One region of the Cellvibrio sp. ATLC23 genome, then DNA from elsewhere that is predicted to be linked to it. Evidence: predicted binding sites of a transcription regulator. Region 1 holds the regulator's gene; each other region holds the start of a gene.
The links. Region 1 encodes PhoB, which activates phosphate uptake and scavenging genes when phosphate is short. Its sites were predicted from a motif close to TGTCATAAANNTGTAACA; they were not measured.
Positions count from the first base shown of each region.

Region 2: a site for PhoB is predicted at 798-815, ahead of AC2CG4_RS13375 (alkaline phosphatase PhoX). Genes of this name have one in related genera too.
Region 3: a site for PhoB is predicted at 1,380-1,397, ahead of AC2CG4_RS02315 (phosphatase PAP2 family protein). Genes of this name have one in related genera too.
Region 4: a site for PhoB is predicted at 1,301-1,318, ahead of AC2CG4_RS12610 (TIGR00153 family protein). Genes of this name have one in related genera too.

Region 1 covers NZ_JBXUOS010000008.1:191,079-193,282, reverse strand. The annotation lists gene phoR (phosphate regulon sensor histidine kinase PhoR) at 1-772, opposite strand, end outside; gene phoB (phosphate regulon transcriptional regulator PhoB) at 920-1,618, opposite strand; gene ubiA (4-hydroxybenzoate octaprenyltransferase) at 1,732-2,204, opposite strand, start outside.
Region 2 covers NZ_JBXUOS010000008.1:5,638-7,841, forward strand. The annotation lists gene tatC (twin-arginine translocase subunit TatC) at 1-664, shown strand, start outside; gene AC2CG4_RS13375 (alkaline phosphatase PhoX) at 902-2,204, shown strand, end outside.
Region 3 covers NZ_JBXUOS010000001.1:576,105-578,308, forward strand. The annotation lists gene AC2CG4_RS02310 (MJ1255/VC2487 family glycosyltransferase) at 1-727, opposite strand, end outside; gene AC2CG4_RS02315 (phosphatase PAP2 family protein) at 776-1,318, opposite strand; gene AC2CG4_RS02320 (diacylglycerol kinase) at 1,462-1,833, shown strand; gene AC2CG4_RS02325 (UDP-glucose--hexose-1-phosphate uridylyltransferase) at 1,988-2,204, shown strand, end outside.
Region 4 covers NZ_JBXUOS010000007.1:78,313-80,516, reverse strand. The annotation lists gene AC2CG4_RS12615 (inorganic phosphate transporter) at 1-532, opposite strand, end outside; gene AC2CG4_RS12610 (TIGR00153 family protein) at 558-1,235, opposite strand; gene tfpB (type IV pilus assembly ATPase TfpB) at 1,478-2,204, shown strand, end outside.

The sequences.
Region 1 (2,204 bases):
GATCGTTAATCAACAGCGACATGCGTTTTGCCTGCTGCAGCATTTGCTGTAAGGGCTTATCCCAGCTGGGTGTGCTGTTGTTATCCGCCAGTGTTTCTACATAACCGTTGATAACTGTCAGCGGGGTGCGCAATTCATGGGAGACGTTGGCGACAAAGTCCTGCCGCATTTTTTCCAAATTGTGTAGCTGGGTGACGTCGCGCACCACGATCAAGCGCTCGCTTTTGCCAAACGGGGTGATTTGGAATTGCAGGTGTTTGGATTGAAAGCGTGGTGAGGGTAGCTCCAGCGGCTCCTCGTATTTGCCCTCTTCGAAATAGCTGACAAATTTGGGGTGACGAATAAAGTTAATGACCGATTGGCCTTGGTCTTTGGTGTTAAGCGCCAGCATCCGGTGGGCGGCGGGATTCCAAAAATCCAAGTGTCCGCGGGCATCCAGAATGATCAAACCGTCTTTCAGTGCCGAGCTGATTTCCTGAATACGCTTAATTACTGCCTGCAGATTTTCTTTTTCAACTCGTTGGCTGCGCTGTAACTGGTAGATGTTGTCAAACACCTGACCCCAGATGCCAGTGGCTTCGGGTGCTTCTTCCGCTTCCTGACACAGCAGCCACTGATTGAGGCGGCGCATTTGCCAGAGCATCCAGATAATGTAAGCGGCGCAGCCAATCAGCATCCAAACGGCGTACAGGCCGCTGAAAAAACCAATCAGGCTGCACAGGGCGAGAATAATGAGAATGCGCTGGAGCTCAGCGCTAAAACCTTTTAACAAGACCTAAACCTCGTGGTGTATAGCAGTCACAAGGTCGGGACTCCGCCGCAAGACCGTCTGAGACATGGATGTCGAAGATGAGCCTACATGGATGTATTCACGGCGTGTCTTGCGGTGGAGTCCCGACCTTGCGACGAAAATCAGGGATCAGGCTTCAATACGAGTAGAAAACCTATAGCCCGTACCGCGTACCGTCTGGATCAAATCTTCGTGGCCATCAACGGTGAGGGCTTTGCGCAGGCGGCGGATATGAACATCCACTGTGCGCTCTTCCACATACACATTGCCGCCCCAAACGTGATCCAGCAATTGGCTGCGAGTATAAGCTCTTTCCTGATGGGTGAGGAAAAACTCCAGCAGGCGATATTCAGTCGGGCCCATATCAACCGATTGATCGTGAATGGTAACGCGGTGGCTGGCGGGATCAAGGCACAAGCCTTGTACAGTAATCGGCGCGGAATTGATTTGTGGATCGGCGCGGCGCAATACTGCTTTCAAGCGTGCGACTAATTCGCGCGGTGAAAAAGGTTTGGTGATGTAATCATCGGCGCCCACTTCCAGCCCCTGAATCTTATTATCTTCTTCGCCTTTGGCGGTCAGCATGATGATGGGGGTGTTGGCGGTCACTTCATCGCGCTTCAAACGGCGCGCTAATTCGATGCCGCTGGTGCCGGGCATCATCCAATCGAGCAGGATCAGGTCGGGCTTTTCATCGATAATAATGCCGTGCGCGTCCTGTGCATTGCTCGCTTCCAACACGTTGTATTCAGCCATTTCCAGCGCTACCCGCAGCATATCGCGGATTGCGGATTCATCGTCAACGATTAGAATTTTGCGACCAGTCATAAATGTTCTGCCTGAAAAAACCACGGTTTGCCTCACAGGTTTGTGAAGCTATTGTTGCAGTGTATTAAATAAGCTCAGTGTTACACATTTATGACAGGGTGAAAAATTAGCCGCTAGTGAAATTGATAATCCATAACGATCCCGACAAATACCGCGACACCGACCCAGTTGTTATTGAGGAATGCCTTAAAACAGGCGGCGCGGGCGCGAAAGCGAATCAGCCATTGTTGATAGACAAATAAGCCGGCCGCAACTGCCAGCCCTACATAGTAAAAACTGCCCAACTCAAAGCGATTGCCGACCAGTATCAAAGCGTAAATTGTCATGACTTGGAGTGCGCCAGTGATAATGCGATCCTGCTCGCCAAACAATATCGCGGTGGATTTGACGCCGATTTTCAGATCGTCATCCCTATCCACCATCGCATAAAACGTATCGTAGACCACTGTCCAGAGCACCACTGCCAGATATATCAGCCAAATACCTTGCGTGAGTTCTCCCGCTTCGGCGGCGTAAGCCATAGGTATGCCCCAGGCGAATGCCGCGCCCAGTACCACTTGCGGCAAATGGGTGTGGCGTTTCATAA
Region 2 (2,204 bases), 190 kb from region 1:
TGAAACGATTTACCATTTTCTCATGCAACCATTAGTGGATGCCTTTGGCGAACATTCTGGGCGGCGCATGATTTATACCGGATTGCATGAAGCGTTTCTTACCTATTTAAAATTATCATTTTTTGCCGCGCTGTTTTTTACTCTGCCTTTTTTATTAATTCAGTTATGGCGGTTTATGACACCCGGTCTCTACCAACACGAAAAACGCGCCGCCTCCATTTTATTTTCGCTTACACCTTTATTGTTTTTACTCGGCGCTGCACTCGCTTACTACGTGGTATTCCCTATGGCTTGGGGATTTTTTATCAGCTTTGAAAGCGATGCAGGCACTTCCAGTTTACCGGTGCAACTGGAAGCGCGTGTCAGCGAATACTTAGGTTTAGTGATGCAACTGGTGCTGGCCTTCGGCCTGAGTTTTGAATTGCCGGTGGTACTCTTATTAATGGCTTATGCAGGCATGGTGAAATCCACAACACTGGCGAACGGACGGCGTTATGCCATAGTGGGAATTTATGCAGCAGCCGCCTTTATTACTCCGCCCGATTTAATTTCACAGCTCGCACTCGGTACACCGATTCTGCTCTTGTATGAAATTTCTATCTGGATGATTCGTTTAATCGAAAAAAATCGCACTGCAAATTCGGTAGCGAGCCCCGCACAATAATTACTCGTCAACTCCCATCGCTTTTGCTCACCGTGACAGGTGTAGGCTAACTATTTTTTACGATTCTAAAACTGTAAAAAAATCCGTCATTATTTTGTTGCGCAAAAAATAATTTTAAAAATTTAAAAGAAGATGTCATAAAAGTGACGCAGCAATTTCATAGAGGCGGGGTAATCTCCAGTGCGAGACATTGCGCTCATCGCCAAATGAACAACACCTCACACCGGAGATTACGTCATGAATTATAGTTCAGAAAATCTTGTTGCAACCGAAAATTTATCTGTCGAACCCATTGTTAATCGTCGCGATTTTATGAAAGGTGGCGTTGCAGGCGCCGCTGCGATTTCATTGGCTGCTGTCAGCAGCACTGCCAATGCTAACTTCAGTAGCGACTACGGCCCAGTCATGCCAGTAGCCGATGAAGTAACTGGTTTACCGCTGTTGCAATTACCCGCCGGTTTTAAATATTGGTCTTATGGTTGGACCGGCATGACCATGAAAGACGGCACTGCTACACCAAGCTCACACGATGGAATGGGTGTTGTAGCAGCGCAAGGTAATACTATCGCGCTGGTGCGTAACCACGAAGTTCGCGGCAGCGGTACTGCGGTAAAATCCCCCGCTGTTTATAACCCTGCGGCGGGCGGCGGTTGCTCCAATTTAATTTTTGATGCGTTTAACGGCCGCTGGTTAGCGTCTTATATGAGCATCAGCGGCACCTCAACTAACTGTGCCGGTGGCATTACGCCTTGGGGTACTTGGCTGACTTGTGAAGAAACAACTTCATCTTACGGCGGCATGACTCACGGTTGGATTTTTGAAGTGCCCGGTTTTGGCAACGCCAAACCTCTGCCGATTAAAGCCATGGGGCGCCGCGCTCACGAAGCTACGGCAACTGATCCGGTAACCGGTTATGTTTATATGACTGAAGATGCTGGCACCTCTTCCGGTTTTTACCGCTATCGTCCAAACAGCTACGGCAACTTGCTAGCCGGTGGCGTATTGGAAATGCTTAAAGTAAAAGATATTCCGCAAGCCGGTTTATTAAATTCTTATCCTGACGGCACCAGTTGGGACGTTGAATGGGTTGTTATCGATCAACCAGAAGTAATCAATCCACGCAACTACACTCAAGGTTATAACAAAGGTGCAGCGCGTTTTGCTCGCTTGGAAGGCGCATGGTACGACACGGGCTTAGTGTACTTCACCTCAACCAGTGGTGGCGGTATTGGCGGTGGCCAGGTATTTCATTTTGATCCGCGCCGCGAAAAACTTACGCTGGTTTTTGAAAGCCGCAACAACACCTCTCATCCAGTATCCCCTGACAACATGAGCGTTAGTCCACGCGGCGGTATTTTGTTGTGTGAAGATCGCGGAGGAATTTCACGCTTAATGGGATTAACCCAAAGCGGTGAGGTATTTGAGTTTGGCCGCAACAATATGAATTTGAGCCCAGCCGATGCCGCAGTTGTTCACAGCCAATTTCCCGGTACAGCAGGGCGTATTAGTGCCGGTAACTACATAGGTGCAGAAACCTGTG
Region 3 (2,204 bases), on a different contig from region 1:
AAATCACCCCTTCACATCTGTGCAAATCCATTTGAAAACCTTCACGGGAGAAGGGGCGAACATGGATGTGTCCTTCGTCATAAGCTGCAGGCACTGGTTGATAAATAAAAAAATCATAATCGGGAAATTGGCGCAGCTGCGGCACTATGTCGTCCAGCCCTGCAAATGGCAGATAGACCAAATAATGTTTTGGTGTAGAGACATTGGGGTAGTGAGATGGCTCTACCAGTGGCGGCAATATCGGCTGATTGAAGTGATGCCAGTGCAATCCAATTGCTTGCGTGACAGGCGCAAAGTTATGCATGAACCAGTCGGTGATAAAGTTGCTATCGGCTTTGGGAATATCGTAAAAAAAAGCATTTTGATGTGATATGCCGATTACTTTTTTACCCGCACGTTTTGCTGCCCAAGCGGATACCGGTTCAAAATCATTGATAATAAAATCGTAACCTTCTACGTTAACTTTTTTGGTGTCTTGATAAAGTTGGGCGATGTTAGAGGTCAGTGCGGTTTTTACAAATAAAACCTTACCTTTTTCGGTGGCAAAGGTAAGCCCGCGATAGCATTGGAAATCGCCAAAGGCTTCCATATCAAAAAACTTGTCACGCTCCCGGCCTGAAAAAACCCAATCAACTTGTGCGCCAACATCGGCAAAGGCTTTAGCCATAATGCGCGCGCGTGTCGTGTGGCCATTGCCAGTGCCTTGAACTCCGTACAATATTTTCATGCGGTCTCGCTCTTTGGTTGAATATCGAGTGGGTTAATCATCACTCTGCTAATGCAATGCAATAATTAACGAGTGCAAATAAATGCCCCAGAAGGCGCAGGCGCTACCTAGCAGTGCTCCGGCGACTAAATCTGTCGGGTAATGTACGCCGAGTAATACGCGGCTCATGCCAATCGCGCTGGCCCAAATAAAACAGGGGATTGCAAATATTGGATAAAAATTAAAAATCAAACAGGCAAATAAAAAGGCAGCAGCCGTGTGCCCCGAGGGAAAACTGAATTGATCCGATGGTGTGATCCACGCTTGATAGGTGGTGATTTTTACTGCTGGGCGATCGCGCTTGATCACGTTTTTCAAGAGCAAATATAAGCTGACATCAAAAATATAGGCGATAATGCCGGCCCAGAAAAAATGTGTGCCCGCAACAGGTTCGAGGGCCAATAAACAGAGGGCGACAATTAAATAGAATGGGCCATCGCCGGTCTGCGAAATGAATTTGACGGAGCGACGATACTGAAAGCCTTTAGTCACATGAACCCACAAAAAAGCGAGGGTATCCAAGTGATGGACGCGCTGTAAAAAAGTGTTCATGATTCACCGCCGTGCTAAATAGTTGCAGATGAAATCGCACAGGCAATCTAATTTTTGCTTGCGCCATCTATTAGTAACATTGCTGTGTGACTATTGTGTGAATATGTAATTAATCTGTAGTGACAACCCAGTGGAGACAATGAATGAGTAAGCCAGGCAAAACCGGTATCGCGCGCGTAATAGATGCGTTTGGTTATTCGATGAAAGGGTTTGCTGCCAGCTGGAGGTACGAAGCTGCCTTTCGGCAAGAAGTAGGGTTGGCCGTTATTTTGATCCCTACGGCGTTTTGGCTTGCGCGAAATCACATAGAGTTGATTTTATTGATCAGTAGTGTGTTTTGGGTATTGATGGCCGAGTTGGCCAACTCATCAGTTGAAGCGGTAGTGGATCGCACAGGCTCTGAGCGCCACGAACTATCCGGGCGTGCTAAGGATATAGGCTCAGCACTGGTTTTTATGAGTTTGGTGTTGCTGGCTGTTGTGTGGGGAATTATCGCGTTTAATCGCTTTGGTTGATTTTAGTAGTAGTGATCCCTTTTAAAGCCTCGGCTCAATTGTCGGGGCTTTTTCTTTCGGGTAAAACAGCGCGCTTGATTGCAGAGCATCTCTGTTTAGGGTAAATTACACCAATCGGTTAATTATCATATTTATATGCCCTATAAGAAATGCTATGAACGAAGAATTTTCAGTAAACGAACACCCTCATCGTCGCTATAACCCGCTCTCGGGTGAATGGCTATTGATTTCCCCCCATCGCACCAAGCGCCCCTGGCAGGGGCAGCAAGAACAGAATCAATGGCCGGAAAGTCCGCCCCATAACCCTGCTTGTTATCTTTGTGCGGGAAATGCGCGCGCAGGAGGGGAGGTTAATCCCCTTTATAAGACCA
Region 4 (2,204 bases), on a different contig from region 1:
AAGGGTCTTCGGTGTCCAGAATCAGATGCTGCACCGAGCGGAAGATCCAGAAAGAGATAATGCCCGCAACCAGCGGTGAAGTTACCCAGCTGGCTACTATGCCCCACACTTGACCCCACTGCACCGCTTCAGCGGAGATGCCCACGGCCGCAAAACCAATAATGGCGCCGACGATGGAGTGGGTCGTGGATACTGGCCAGCCCAGAATACTGGCGATTAACAGCCAGCTACCAGCGGCGAGCAGCGAAGAAAGCATGCCGAACACGAATAAATCCGGGTGCTCAGACATAACACTCAGCTCGACAATACCACTGCGTACTGTCTCAGTCACCTCACCGCCGGCGAGATAGGCGCCTGCAAATTCAAACACCATCGCCACAATAATGGCTTGTTTCATCGTTAACGCACGCGAGCCCACCGAGGTGCCCATGGCGTTGGCTACGTCGTTTGCACCTATACCCCAGGCCATAAATAGCCCGAACACACAGGCAAGAATAAGCAGCACGTGGCCGTATTCAGCAAATAAAGTCATGGTGAAATACCTAAATTAATAGCGATTAATGCGCGAGCAGCAGCTGTAAACGGCCGCCTACGTCATGGGCACGGTTAGCAATATCACCCACCCAGTCGATGATGTTGTACAAGAACATTACATCGACCGGTGGCAATTGTGCTTCCAGTGCGAAGAGTGAAGTGCGAACGCCGATCTCCAGTTGATCTGCTTTCTCCTCCAGAATGTCCAATTCCTTGATCATGTTTTCAACGACAGTCAGCTCGCGTCCACTAAAGCCGGTTTCGAGCAGTTCATCGAGTTCGTTGATAGCGGTGAGAGCTTGTTCGGCTGCGGCTACGCTAGCGTGCACAAACTCATTCATTTGGTCTTTCATGCTGGCCGGAATAGTCATCCGGCGGCCCATAATAATACCGGCGATATCTTTGGCGCGGTTGGGGATGCGGTCTTGCATGGTCAGCAGTTCCAGTAAGTCAGTACGCGGTACCGGCAGGAACAAGCTTTTTGGGAGGTGAAGGCGCAGGTGCTTTTTGATCTCATCGGCTTCGTTTTCGAATTTCACCACGCTTTGTTGAATTTCGCTGGCACGCGTCCAGTCTTCGCTGGTAACGGCGTCAAAAAAACTGATCAATTCCGATGCGGCTTTGACAGCCAAGGCCATATGCTCTTGCATAGGTTTGATGGGCGAACGACCAAACAGGTTTGACAGGTTTGCAAAAGGCATGAAATCCCCCTCCGGTTAAAAGTGCGTGCAGTATAGAAAGATCGTCTCTCAGGGTCACGCGGCTTTATTACATTTTTATGATGTTTTTGTGACTCTTTTTGGGGCATGACTCGCGAGTGATCAATCGGAGGTGGTCGATAGCACCCAAAATGGCGATATCAACTTGAGCGCCATTGAGCAGACTCTTGGCCTTAGAGTCGCTACAATCCATTGATCTCCAATCAATAAACAGGAACGATAAGATGGCGCAGGTGTTGGATCGGGTGTTGGATTTACGCGGCTTGATTCAGGATCTGGTCGCCGATGGACGCATGAAACAGGTCGATGCCAATATCTTGCTCGGTGCCTCGCGCACTCGCGAGCAGGCGATCATGCACCCGCTCGCCTATATCGCCACCCAAAATCTGGAAGATGTACGGCGCCCCGGCAAAAATCTTGATGGGGATACCTTGACTGAATGGCTGGCGAGCAAGGCGCACTTGCCACTGTTTCATATCGATGCGATGAAAATCGACGTGGCCAAATGTACCGAGGTGATGAGCTATGCCTTTGCCAAGCGCCACGGCATTCTCTGTGTCAAAGTCGAGGCAGATCATGTGGTTATCGCTTGTACCCAACCATTTATGGCGGGTTGGGAGCCGCAGGTAGAGCATGTCGCGCGGCGTGCAGTTAAACGTGTGGTGGCTAACCCTGCCGATATCGAACGCTTTATGGTGGAGTTTTACACTCTCGCCCGCTCGGTATCCGGTGCCAGCGGTGCAACCGCTGCCTCGGCGATCACCAATTTTGAACAGCTGGTGGAGTTGGGTAGTGCCAGCGACCCGGACGCCAACGACCAGCACATAGTTAATATTGTCGATTGGCTGCTGCAATACGCCTACGACCAGCGCGCCTCCGACATTCATATAGAACCGCGTAGAGAAGTCGGGCGCATTCGCTTCCGTATCGACGGAGTATTGCATTACGTCT